Regions from separate parts of the Glaciecola sp. SC05 genome, predicted to be linked through region 1. Evidence: predicted binding sites of a transcription regulator. Region 1 holds the regulator's gene; each other region holds the start of a gene.
The links. Region 1 encodes FNR, which switches genes on or off when oxygen is low (the NO sensors DNR and NnrR bind a similar motif). Its sites were predicted from a motif close to TTGATCTAGATCAA; they were not measured.

Region 1 (4,616 bases):
ATACGTCTGAATGGGAGGGCGCGAATGTGTTGCTGGCTATCGAGCATCAAGTTGTTGCGGCCTTTTGGCTTACTGACACAATAAAAGACGACGTGAAACAAGTATTAGCTAACATTAAACAGTTCAATTTGAGTATTCTAAGTGGTGATGCACAGGTGAATGTCAGTCATATTGCAGAGCAGCTCAATATTCCCAATGCCATTGGCGCCTGTCCACCCGAAGCGAAACTCGCCTATATTAAACAGCAACAGGCACTAGGTAAGTCGATGATAATGCTTGGTGACGGCATTAATGATGCACCTGTATTGGCCGCCGCTGACGTATCTATTGCGGTAGGCAATGCATCTGATTTAGCCAAGAATGCCGCCGATATTGTCTTGCTCAATACCAAGTTAACCGCGCTTAATGACGTGCTGACGATGGCAGCGCGGACTAAACGAAAAATCAAACAGAACATTGCGTGGGCGCTCGGCTATAACATATCAGTGTTACCATTTGCCGTTATGGGCGTATTAACTCCTTGGCAGGCAGCTTTAGGGATGTCCTTAAGTTCAATAATAGTGGTATATAATTCCACTCGTTTAATGCGATAATACTGCGATGAGTATCATATTTGTTTTAATCCCACTGGCCATCATTATTGTATCTATTGCAATTGGAGTGTTTTTTTGGGCGGTAAAATCCAATCAATTTGACGATCTAGAACGTCAGGGCTACAGCATCTTATTTGATGACGACATTAAAAAATCTGATGTTGATGTGGCTGTAAAAGCAGAGCCAGAGCAAGGCCAAGCCTCCAGCGGAGCAGACATAGCAGCAAAACCCCAAAAACAGAATACCCTCAAGTCTACTGAGTCAAATGACTGAAATTGGCCTGCTATCAGCATTTTTGATGGGCTTAGCTGGCGGTGTTCATTGCATCGGCATGTGCGGAGGCATAGCAAGCGCATTTACGTTTGCAATCCCTAAACAAGCATCACCGAGTTTCTATATTGTTGCCTACAATGTCGGCCGGATTTTGTCCTATAGCGTGGCTGGCGCATTCACAGGTTATCTAGGGGCTATCGCCAGTAGCAGTATGACTACGACTTTACCTATTCTAACCTTGGTCAGTGCGTCGTTTTTGATTCTTCTAGCTCTTTATATTAGTAACTGGTGGAAAGGTTTGTCGTATTTTGAGCGGATCGGCGGTCATCTGTGGCGTAAAATACAGCCACTGTCAAAAAAGCTGTTACCTTTTAAACATCCGGGCTATGCCCTCGCTTACGGCATGGTTTGGGGCTGGCTTCCCTGTGGGCTAGTTTACACCGCATTAACTTGGTCATTAGCTTCGGGAAGCGCATTAAACGGTGCGTTGTTTATGCTGCTATTTGGACTAGGCACCTTTCCAGCGCTGATTGCTACAAGCCTGGGAGCCAGCTTTTTAGTGCCATTACTGCAACATAAGTTAACGAGAAATATTATAGCCATTAGTCTAATTCTTTTCGCATTTGTTTTGATTTTGCCAATAATTCAAGGTATAACATGATCTAAATATTTATAAGGAGTGTAGCGATGGGCAATAGTGCCGAGCTCTCCATCCACTGCCAAAGTTGCAGTTTTAGCCACCTTTGTTTACCGGTAAGTCTAAGCAAGACTGAATTAGAAAGCCTTGACGATATTATCGAACGTAAGCGCCCTCTTCATAAGCACGACAAACTTGTCAAAGCTGGTCAGGTCTTTCATTCCCTATATGCAGTGCGTTCTGGCTCATTTAAGTCATACATTAGTGATAAAGACGGCGTTGAACAAATTACGGGCTTTCATTTTCCCGGCGACATTATCGGTTTTGATGCTTTAAAAGACAATATGCATCAAAGCTACTCCCAAGCTCTTGAAACGGCGATGGTGTGTGAATTGCCCTACGACACATTAGACGCAGTATCTGAGCGTTACCCTGCATTACGTAAACAAATCATGCGTTTCATGAGTGCTGAAATCAAACACGACCATGATCTGATGATGCTGTTAAGTAAACGCAGCGCTGAAGAGCGCTTGTTGCATTTCATTAACGATTTATCGAAACGCTTTGACGAACGCGGTTACTCAGCCAAACAGTTTAATCTATCGATGACCCGTAACGAAATTGGCAATTATTTGGGTTTAACCGTCGAAACTATAAGTCGCTTGCTCACCCGCTTTCAAAAAGAGGGTTTAATTAAAGTAGATGGCAAACTCATTAGCATAGTGGATTTTGATGGTGTCAGGCAGCGTATGCCTGAAAGTGAAATGTCTTTTTCGGCATCTAATTAACTTTTTAACCCTTCATTGATCTAACACAAGGTGGCGGCATGCAGATGCTGACCACCTTTTTTATTGTGTTTTATACTAAGATCAACAAACCCTAGAGCTATAACCATCAGTGGAGAGCACATATGTTTAACTGTTCACGAATTTTAGTGGTATTTGACCCCTATCATGATGTTCAACCGGCTTTTGACAGAGCCTGTTTCCTAGCCAATAAACTGCATGCAAATATTCTGTTAGTCAGCTGTATTTATGATGAAACCTACGATATGACGAACTTTCTGAGCACTGACCAACGCGTGGATATGAAGGCCGCATTGATGAATGGTCAAGTTAAGGCCATGAATCAGTATATAAACAAATGTGGGGCGGTGAATGTAGAGATTAAATCAGTTTGGCATAAATCGCTATATCGCGGGATCATTGATACCGCAACTCACGAACACTGTGATTTAATTGTAAAAAGTTGCAAAGAACACAATAAAATCGCTCAAAAAATATTTACTCCGAATGATTGGCATCTGCTGCGCTTCAGCCCCATGAATGTATTGATGGTTAAAAACCACGACTGGCCTGAAAACGGCAACATAGTGGCTGCTATCAGCATAGATACAAATGACAAAGTGCATAATCTATTAAGTGAGCGAGTCACTCAGATCAGCGCAGATTTATCACAACTGGTAAAGGGTAGCTTACATTTAGCCAACACTTTTGCCGGCGCACCTATGCATGTTGCGATAGAGGTACCAAGTTTTAACGCTCAGGCATACAACCTTGATATCCAAGCAAAACATGAGAAAGAAGTGAAGGCAATTGCCAAACTGCACAAATTACCAGATCAAAATATACATGTTAGCGAAGGCTTACCTGAAGATGTTGTGCCCGGCCTTTGTGATAAGCTCGATGCAGAGTTACTAGTTTTGGGTTCAGTTGGCCGCAGAGGAATTTCAGCAGCCCTGTTAGGCAATACTGCGGAACATATTATAGATAGAGTCAACTGTGACACGCTAGTGATAAAGCCGCAGGTTCAATGAATTGGATATTTGACCACGCTGACTAGCTTTCTATCGATTTGCGCGCAATATTCACGCATGCAGTAGATGAAAAAACGCCGCAAATTTCGTATACTTGCGGCGTTTTCATTTTACTCAATGTTTTTAATACGGATAAAGCACAGACTATGTCAGTTAAGCCAAAAGCTACATACAATTTTAATAAACTGCAAAAGCGGCTTCGTCGTGAAGTGGGCAAAGCCATCGCCGATTTCAATATGATTGAAGACGGTGACCGCATCATGGTTTGCTTGTCAGGCGGCAAAGACAGTTACACTATGCTCGACATACTGCTTTATCTGCAGCGTATTGCTCCCATTCAGTTTTCGATTATTGCGGTCAATTTAGACCAAAAGCAACCGGGCTTCCCGGAGCACATTTTGCCTAATTATTTAAGTGAACTAGGCGTAGATTTTGAAATAGTGGAAGAGGACACCTACTCCATCGTATTAGACAAAGTCCCTGAAGGCAAAACAACCTGCTCACTTTGCTCGCGGCTGCGCAGAGGCATTTTATATAAGACCTCTAAAACTCTTGGAGCCACCAAAATTGCTTTGGGCCATCACCGTGATGATATGATTGAAACCTTATTTTTAAATATGTTCTATGGCGGAAAAATAAAGTCGATGCCGCCAAAACTGTTAAGTGATAACGGCGAGCATATGGTTATAAGACCGCTCGCATATTGCAAAGAGGTCGACATTGAGCGCTATTCACAAAACATGGCATTTCCGATTATTCCTTGTAACTTATGTGGTTCACAAGAAAACTTACAGCGCAAAAATATTAAAATGATGCTGCAAGACTGGCAGAAGCGCTTTCCAGGGCGCATTGAATCAATGTTCAGCGCCATGCAGAATATCGTGCCATCTCATATGCTAGATCATCAGCAGTTTGACTTTAAAAGTCTTGATACCAACACCATATTGTCTGGAGAAGGTGATATCGCATTTGATAAAGTCGACGTTCCAAAGTATTTCTCAGTGGACGAGCCCAGCGCCACTATTATTGAACTAAAATAAATCCATCAAATAAGGAGTTGTTGTGAAGATTGGCTTAGCGTTAGGCGCCGGTGCCGCTCGTGGTTGGGCGCACATAGGTATTATCAAAGCCTTAGAAGACATTGGCGTCAAAATTGATGTGGTGGCCGGCTGCTCTATCGGCGCATATGTAGGTTCGGCTTATGCAAGTGGCAAACTCACAGAGCTTGAAACATGGGCAAACACATTAACTGAATGGCAAGTTTTCGGCTTGCTCGGCGTAGGCTTTCGGCGTGGA
Region 2 (4,616 bases), on a different contig from region 1:
AAGCTGGGTTCTTGATTAGGATATTGTCGCTAAACCTAGACCAAGACTATGCGCTAAAACAGCAGGCGATCATTGAGAACATTGAGTTAGCAGAGCTCAATCAGCTTTCAAGTAAGTGGTTAGGCATAGAAAATATGAGTATCGTTGTGGTGGGAGATGCTGAAAGTCTTGCACCACAACTCAGGTCTTTTGATAGAGAGATTGTTATCTTGGACATCCCTCGATAGAGGAACTTTAAATTTATCATTTTGCTGATTGTTAGAGCAGTGAAATGACTAAACCAACTGGATAGATTTTGAGTAAATTACAAGCACAATTTGAAGCACGTTTGGCCTTGCTAGCCAAAACTAATGTGAAAAGCACGCTAACTGGAATACAGCATGGCGTAGAGCGCGAAACGCTGCGCGTCAATGATAATGGCAGCATGGCAACTACAGGTCATCACAAGGCCTTAGGCTCTGCCTTATGCCATGACTGGATAACCACTGACTTTTCTGAGTCATTACTTGAGTTCATCACGCCTCCGGAAACCAATACCGCCACGACGATTGAGCAACTGATTGATATTCATAAGTTCACCTATGATAGTATTGAGCAAGAATATCTATGGCCAATGAGCATGCCGTGTTTTATCGATGCTAAAACTAATATTCCTATCGCTAGATATGGCAGCTCAAATGTCGCAAAAATGAAAGAAGTCTATCGTAAAGGCTTGCATAATCGATATGGCAGTATGATGCAGGTTATCAGTGGCGTGCATTTTAATTTTTCACTACCCCAGATGTTTTGGCAGCAGTGGTGCGACGAAATAAATGTTGTTCCTGATAAAGCAGGAATATCATCGCAGTATTTTGCTCTAGCCCGGCAGTTTAAGAGACTTGCATGGGTGATTCCCTATTTGTTCGGCGCTTCTCCGGCTTTATGCAGTTCGTTTATAAATCATCGCAAAGTTGCACACCCTTTTGAAAAAATAGGAAGAGGTACGCTATACCTTCCCCATGCTACTTCTTTGCGCATGAGTGACTTAGGCTATACTAGTTCAGCTCAGTCTGAACTGCGTATTTGCTATAACGATCTTTCGACCTATGTCAGCAGTCTGCGCAAAGCTATAAATTTGCCGGCCGCGCAATATCAAAATATCGCAGCAGGCGAAAATGGCAGTTGGCAGCAGTTGAATAAAAATGTATTACAAATTGAAAATGAGCTTTACTCACCCATTCGTCCTAAACAAGTTGCGCGCTCTATGGAAAAACCCACTGACGCCCTTGAAGATAGAGGTGTTAGCTATTTAGAGATAAGATCACTTGACGTTAATCCATTTTCGCCAGTGGGCATTGAGTCAGAACAAATTGACTTTTTAGACGTATTTTTAGTGTATTGCCTAATACAGCCATCAGTTGATTACTCTGATCAATTGCACAGTGAGAGTCAGAGCAACTTTGTCGATGTGGTATTGAAAGGTCGTGAACCGAATATAATGCTCACCGATGCGGGTGAGACATTGAGCATGCAAGATTGGGCCACGGATATTTTTGGTGGGCTAAAACAAGTTGCCAAAGTTTTAGATGACGCAAATAGTACCCAAAAGTTCGGCAAAGCCGTGCTAAAAGAATTCAAGAAATTTGGTGATTCGGCAGAAACTTTCTCTGAAAAGTGGCTGACTACCCTGCAAGATAACCAAATAGATAACAGTATTTTGGGTATGGAGCTAGGGCGAGAGTATAAAGCGTTTATTCAGAACATGGATTATCGCAACATGAATAAAGAAGACTTTCAGAAACATGCTGATATTTCAATGCAAAAACAACGAGAAATTGAACAAGCAGACAACAAAAGTTTTGATGATTTTATGCGAGATTATTTTGCACAAAAGTAATCTAGACGTCACTTTAGAATAGGCAAAAAAAACCCAACGTTAGGCGTTGGGTATATAAGAACACTTAGGGAAACACATTTAATACGCTACTACGAGTCCTTACTTAAACAAGAAGTTCAAAAAAATGTTAAAAAATATAAGTTTTTTTGTTTCATCACTCTGCCTAGTGCTGTTTCTGAGCAGTTGTGCGACGACTCCGCCCAGTAGCCGAGAGAACATTTGTCATATTTTTGAAGAAAAATCAGATTGGTTTGATGCAGCATCTGATATGAGAGAAAAATGGGGTGTGCCTATTCATGTTCCGATGGCTATGATGTATCAGGAAAGTTCTTTTAGACACGACGCGCGTCCTCCTCGAGACTACATCTTTTTTGGATTGATACCATGGGGTCGAGTAAGCACTGCGTATGGATATGCTCAAGCTAAAACAATGACATGGGATGATTATAAGCGCGAGACTAACAGCAGTTTCGCAGATCGTGACGATTTTGAAGATGCCATCGATTTTATGGGTTGGTTTATTACTAAAACCCATACCATTAATCGTATATCGAAATGGGATGCTGGTGCCCAATACCTGAACTATCATGAAGGTTGGGGTGGCTACAAGCGCAAAACATATCGTAAAAAAGCCTGGCTGGTCGAGGTTGCGAATAAAGTAGAGGCGCGCTCAATGCGCTATGCAGCGCAGCTAAAAACCTGTGAAGAGGATCTCAGTAAAGGTTGGTTCATGCGCTTATTTTCATAAGTTACAAGTTGCTAACATCCAATATTGATTGGTTTTTGACATTTAACAGTGCAAAAGATTGATCTAGATTAATAAATAAAGGCATCAGGATGATGATGAGATAAATACATTGATCTTGATCAGTTTAATTTTTACACACTCTGCAACAATAGCCTTGTAAACAATCAACAAGGCAGAAAATATTATGTTAGACCTACTATTAAATGATCCGGTAGCCTGGGGTTCACTAGGCGGTATTCTCGTAGTTTGCGCAATATGTGCATATTTTGTGTATTTGTTTGTGCATAACGTTCATGAAGATAAATAAAGCATGCAAAGGTGCTAAATAAACGTATTTAGCACCCATGCTGTTTATATTGGCAGTGCCATCCGGTACATAAGATTTACGGTCAATCAATCTTGAGTGTTGACTAGCGGTCCCACTCGGCAACGGGATGGCTATCTAGCTCATAATAGCGAAACCAGTCATATTTTGTTTTCATCGGATACTGATTCAGTGCTTTATTGCCGCCGAATTCATTCTGAATTTTATCGTTAGGAATCCAAAAGTTCATGATAATTTTGGTTGGATTGTCAGGGATAGGCGTCGCGTTTTGTTGCGGGCCAACACACTCAGGCTGACAATCTATATCAGCTTGCGATAGGGTTTTGACTAGCTCACCATCAACATACCAGCGAATGGCATCAGGAACCCACTCAATCGCAAATACGCGCCATTCATCGACGGGCCCAACGGTCACTTTATCTTCCCAAGCGCCATAAGCTCGAGTTCTCCACCATTCCCAAGTATTTTTACCGTAGATTAGGTTTGCTTGGAATTTGTCTGGGCGTCCACCTTCTAGTTCGATGTCAATTTCTTCCCACTCTTGAATACCTTCATCGGGCGCATTAGCATCAAAATCATTCACGTATGTAAATAGTGAAGAGATATAGCCCGAAGCGCTTTTTCGGCTTGGCGCCTTCATGCGTGTTTCGATTCGTCCATAGCGTACTTCATTGCTTAAATAGGTGCGAAGCTCACCGCAAGAATAGTCGTAATCACCTTTTTGCTGTTGATGATCCTCAGACCAACTCTCTGCGATAGGTTCTTCGCGAATTACTAACTCAAGGATACCATCAACAATTTGAACACCTTGTGGTTGAAATCGACAAACCGATTCGCCGCCGACGGCTCCGTCACCTTTGCTCCAAATTTTTGGATTAAATTCATCAAAACGTTCGTCTAGCACTAAGGTGAAGCCCTCGTATTCACCCGTGTACCCCTCAAATGCCACAATATCTTGATCCTTTGGACTTAGCGCGAAAGCGGCGAACATCATTAGAGATATCAGTACTGATAGAGTGATAAGTATCTTCATTTGTGACCCCAAAGTGCAAAACAGCTTATATTCTGTGTTTAATATTACGTTAAAAAAAAGATTCAGTTCAAGTAAAAGCACCGGTTTTGCGATATTGCATGCATAACAGCATGGCTTACATAGCGAAAGTTAAGGCTGCAGTTGCTCGCAATTTATCAATACTAATAAAGCGCCTTTTCCTCCCCATTCAAGAGTTGCTTGATGAAACCCTAAAACCTCAGGGTGCTGAACTAAGTAATTGGGGACTTTTTGTTTCAGCACACCGCCGCTTACACCATGTATTACCTGAATACACTCATAGCTCTTGCGCATCGCTTCATCAATTGCCGCAGCGAGTTCCAACTTAGTCTGTTCACTGTTAAGGCCATGCAAGTCTAAGATCAGTTCTGGTGCAATTTGTCCACGTTTGAGGCGTTTAATGCCTTGATCTGCGTTGGTCCCAGGTCGCACATATTTGAGCTTTTTCATTGGATCAAAATAAGCTTCAAAACCGTCCGAAAATTCAAAGCTAGCATTTTGTTGCTTGCGTTCGCGCTGGGCTTTTTTAGATGGGCTTTTATTTAACGAGCGGCGTTCTTTTGGATCTTGAACAAATTGGTTATGAATGAGTGGCTTTGCATCAGCAAATAATTCT
Region 3 (4,616 bases), on a different contig from region 1:
GCTTTGCATCAACAGTGCCAACATGACAGCAATACTCACGCCATACGACAACCACACAAATAAACCACGATTGCCCATACTAAAAAACGCGGCGCTATCGTCAAATTTAACACCCTGCTGCACCATAAAATAAACGCCGATAGAGAATAAGATAAGACCTACGACGGTCGCAATAGTTCGCCCAGGAATGCGGTGAAGCTGATGGGAAGGGTCGGCCAAAAATTCGGCCACCCAAGGGCGATGGGCATCGCGCTGAATGAGCTCTGATTTTAGGCGAATTAGTACAACAGCGCCAATAAACCCGATCATGCCAAATATCGCGATTACCAGCGGCATAGCCATCTCGGCAGGCATTGACGGTTTGTCTATTTTGCTAATGCTGGCGGGTTGATGCAGGGTATTCCACCACTCTACAGAATACTTAATAATCGGGATGTTAATCACGCCCACAATCGCCATCACGCCTGCCGCCTTACCTGCTTGACGTTTATCATCAAAGGAAAGATATAATGCAATAACGCCCAGATATAGAAATAGAAGAATGAGCTGCGAGGTTAAGCGAGCATCCCAAATCCACCACGTCCCCCACGTGGGCTTGCCCCAAACTGCGCCGGTAAAAAGAGATACAAAAGTAATAATCGCGCCCACAGGTGCAATTGCAATCATGGCAGAAAAAGCCGTACGCCACTGCCACACAATACCCACAAACGCAGCAACCGCCATCGCAATGTAAGTCGTCATAGACTGCGTGGCGCTTGGCACATGAATGTAAATAATCCGATAAACATCAAACTGCTGATAGTCAGTAGGAGCAAACACTAGGCCCCATATCAAACCTAAAGGAAGAGCCACGCAAGCCAATACTACAAACCATGGAAACAGCTGATTACACAACAAGTAGGCTTTGTCTGGTTTGGCGTAAGAGTTAATCCACTTCCACATTAGTTTTGACTCACTTTTAATGAATAGGAAATTGCCGCTGGAGACGCTGCTAGTGCGAATAATACCAGCGCCGTCATCATACCAAGTTGAAAGGCGTAAGGTAATTGTAAAGACGCCGAATCTATTGCCGAGGTGGCAAATATTAGCAACGGAATAAATAGAGGAATTAACAACAGCGCAACCAGCACGCCACTTCGCTGTAAACCAACGGTTAGGGCAACGCCTATCGCGCCAATCAAACTGATCACCGGCGTACCCAATAGCAAGGTCGCTAGCAATGCCACATACATCGCCATCGTCATGTTTAAAAAGAGCGCCAGTAAGGGCGAAAGTAGTAACAGCGGCAGTATGTGAATAAGCCAATGGGTAAGTACTTTCACCAGCACAATCAAATACAAAGGCGTTGTTGATAATACATATTGCTCTAGTGTGCCGTCGTTAAAGTCGTCGCGAAACATACGCTCCATACCCAGCAACAATGATAAAATCGCGGCGACCCATATCACTGCGCCGCTAACGCGCTGCAAAATCTCTGGCGACGGCCCTATGGCCAAGGGGAACAAAGTAATCACCATAATGAAAAACATCAGTGGCTGCATTAATTCTGCGCGCTGGCGATAGGCCAAAGCAATATCGCGTTTACAATAAGACCACAGCACCGACATCACCAGCGATACTCCAATGTAAACTCTCTTTGCTCATGCTCAATCTTAACTGCTTGATGAGAGGTCATAAGTACACTGCCCCCCGCGCGCAAAAACGCGGTGATTTTTTGCTCCACTTGCGCCACCATTTGCACGTCGAGGGCGGTCATTGGCTCATCTAACACCCAAAGTTTCGCATCATTTTTTAGCCAAAGTCGGGCCAGTGACACTCTGCGTTGTTGACCTTGCGATAAATATTTAACGGGTAAGCTCTCTAAACCTTCTAAGCCGAGGGTTTCAAGAGTGTCAACAATGTTGTCGTGGCTTATAGCTAAGCCGTGCTGTTTGCACCAAAATGTAAGGTTCTCAATAGGGCTCAGTAATCCGCTTACGCCTAGCTTATGACCAAAATAAATAATATGCTGACTGGCCAAATTAATATCGTGATTTACATCTTCACCACAAATAGAAACGCTGCCCGCCTGAGCTTGGCTTAAACCCACTAATATTCGCAATAAACTGGTTTTGCCTGCACCATTTTCACCACGCAACAGCACGAGCTCACCGGCCTCAATTTGCAGGTCAACATTTTCAAATAATATACGATCTTGTTTTTCACAACTCAGGTCGCGTGCAGATAAAACCGTCAACAACTTACTCACATAAATTAAACGGCGAAATATTACCATAAAAACAATGCATTGACCTACCATTGCAGCCTTGATAATTAGTCGAAAAAAACGTTTGTTTGATTGGCATCAAACCGAGCTATTGCCTCATACTTCGGCGCTTTTAGCCGATATTAAGATATGACGCAAAATTCTATTCCCGCATTAAAAGCCATAGCGAGCCTGCAGCAAGCAGCTTCGTCGGGGCAACAGGCTGTTTCCACTGGCGGCGGTATTAAAGTATCGCATGCTAAAGCCACTGTGAGTTTTACGGTGCTGTCGGCAAACGCTAATCAGGTGATATTGCAAGACAACGCCAATAAGCAGCGTTTTAGTTTACCTAGCAATGCACTCACTGCCGATGTTTTGCCAAAAGGCGGCGATACGCTTGTGTTGCTCAATGCCAATGACCGTCAACTGAGTTTTCGTCTTATTTCTGCCGCCAGCACACAAGCTAATCTCCAGGGGCTGAATATTAGTCTTCCCCTTGCACTAAATCGGCCGCTAATTGACAGTTGGCCGGGCGTCAACCTGAGCGCAGTTGGCAAGGTCCCGCTGAACGTAACAGCAACCATTAGTGTCGATGCTAACGATGCGTCAATCACTCAATTAGCGAAGCTATTAACACAACAGGCAGTAAAAGTCGGTCAACCATTGATTGAACTGCCACTTAGCGCCAAGGTCATTTCAATAGCACCGGATAATCAAAGTAATCTCAGCGCGCTGATCAAAATTCCAGTAAGCAGTCTCAACGGTAAGACACTAAATCTTGCGCTGCCTATTCCCAAAGCGCTGCAGACACTGATAAAGCCAGATAGCAATGTTGAGCTGCTCGTGTCACCCAACCGCAAAGAAGGCGCCGTTATTGGCGTAAAGCTACAAAATGGCGCGGCCTTTTCAAATATTGACGTAAAAGCCGTTAATCAGGCGAACCCGCAGTTGCCACAAAAAATGCTGAACATCTCTGAGAGTTTATTGTTTAAGCCTGCATCAGCAGCTTCGGCCAAAGCCATTAGCTTTGTGCAGCCTCTACAAAATAATATATTGAATGTGTTACCAAAGGCTTTTTCTGCACAAATCAAAGAACGCCTACCGACGGCGCAAATCAATGATGCAAGAATAGTGATCAGTAATGAGCCAACTATAAAAACCAAAGGCGATGCAGCAAAACCTTTGGGGCAAGTGCATTTAACCGTAATAGCAAAACCGCAGCTAATACAAATTGCCACACAAAGTATCAGCAAAGAAAGCATCGCAAAAATAACAAGCAATTTCCCAGCGACAGGCCAGAGCCTAACGTTGAACAGTGTTGCGACAGACTTTGTAAAGTCTGGCAATACAGAAACACACCTTGCCAATAATGCCCCAAAAATAAACAGCGATGGATTACTAGCGCTGTTGAAGCAGCGCATGCCGGCCAATGAAATAAGCGCTTTATCACCCAAATTTCAGCAAGCCTTAAATCATACTATGTCGCACTCAGAGCCAAGTGCGCCAGTCATCAAAACCCTAAGGGTTGCCCTAGACGGCATCGTCCAATCAGGAAATAAAGAGACCCGCGCGCTTTTGCAGCCAGTGCTGCAGCAGCTACGTGCGATGCTTGCCGAGAGCGCATTTGATCCCGTAAAAGCACCAATTAATAATATAAAGACTGACCTTAAAGCAACTGAAAAGAGCCAAGATCTTGCAAGTGCAGCGCTTCCAGAATTACTGCGTTCAGCTATGAGCACCCAAGCGGTGACCAACATCGCGCAAAGCACACCAGGCACAAACCAAAATAGTTTTGTCGAAGGTTTAGTGAGCTTGTTAAAACTCAGCTTAGCGGCCAAATTAGCCACCGGGTCGCCTATGCAAAACGCTGGCAAAAATAGTGAATTAGCGCCACAAATAGCGGCTTTTGCGGCAAACATTATTAAACTACACCCCACCAAACCAGAGCGGGTTAACCCAAGCCGAGTTTTACAGGACATCGCTATGGGCGATCCTCGAGGTAGTTTGATCAGTGAAATCGGTAAACTGCTGAGCAGTCACAACACGCAGAAGCTGCGCAGCGCCGAAGCGTCTCTACAAGGACAAGATACCTTTTATTACTCATTACCCAATATCTTCCATCCTGAGGGCGAAGATATAGAACTTGTGATTAAGCGCGAACAAGAGCAAAACTCAGACCAACAAGCAAACACATTAGCGACTACTTGGAAATTAGACATGAAACTCGATGCCGGCAAATATGGCACCGTCCTTGCCAAAACACAGTTTAAAATGCAGTCTGAAAATCAAGGTATTGATTTACACTTTTACGCATCTAGTGAGGCCTTAAAAACCCGAGTAGTGAAATACCTACCAATGCTGCATCAACGCT

Region 2: AB9H30_RS01460 (DUF3149 domain-containing protein) is a predicted target of FNR. The motif match lies at 2,734-2,747, and genes of this name have one in related genera.
Region 3: ccmA (cytochrome c biogenesis heme-transporting ATPase CcmA) is a predicted target of FNR. The motif match lies at 2,335-2,348, and genes of this name have one in related genera.

Annotation. Positions count from the first base shown of each region.
Region 1 covers NZ_JBGIYY010000002.1:190,131-194,746, reverse strand. The annotation lists gene AB9H30_RS02695 (heavy metal translocating P-type ATPase) at 1-593, shown strand, start outside; gene ccoS (cbb3-type cytochrome oxidase assembly protein CcoS) at 601-867, shown strand; gene AB9H30_RS02685 (sulfite exporter TauE/SafE family protein) at 860-1,528, shown strand; gene fnr (fumarate/nitrate reduction transcriptional regulator Fnr) at 1,555-2,292, shown strand; gene uspE (universal stress protein UspE) at 2,415-3,320, shown strand; gene ttcA (tRNA 2-thiocytidine(32) synthetase TtcA) at 3,467-4,360, shown strand; gene rssA (patatin-like phospholipase RssA) at 4,383-4,616, shown strand, end outside.
Region 2 covers NZ_JBGIYY010000001.1:331,250-335,865, forward strand. The annotation lists gene AB9H30_RS01445 (M16 family metallopeptidase) at 1-227, shown strand, start outside; gene gshA (glutamate--cysteine ligase) at 296-1,876, shown strand; gene AB9H30_RS01455 (hypothetical protein) at 2,001-2,624, shown strand; gene AB9H30_RS01460 (DUF3149 domain-containing protein) at 2,809-2,931, shown strand; gene AB9H30_RS01465 (family 16 glycosylhydrolase) at 3,035-3,982, opposite strand; gene smrB (endonuclease SmrB) at 4,112-4,616, opposite strand, start outside.
Region 3 covers NZ_JBGIYY010000001.1:52,841-57,456, reverse strand. The annotation lists gene ccmD (heme exporter protein CcmD) at 1-78, opposite strand, end outside; partial or broken gene AB9H30_RS00215 (heme ABC transporter permease) at 229-942, opposite strand; gene ccmB (heme exporter protein CcmB) at 942-1,607, opposite strand; gene ccmA (cytochrome c biogenesis heme-transporting ATPase CcmA) at 1,607-2,275, opposite strand; gene AB9H30_RS00200 (hypothetical protein) at 2,396-4,616, shown strand, end outside.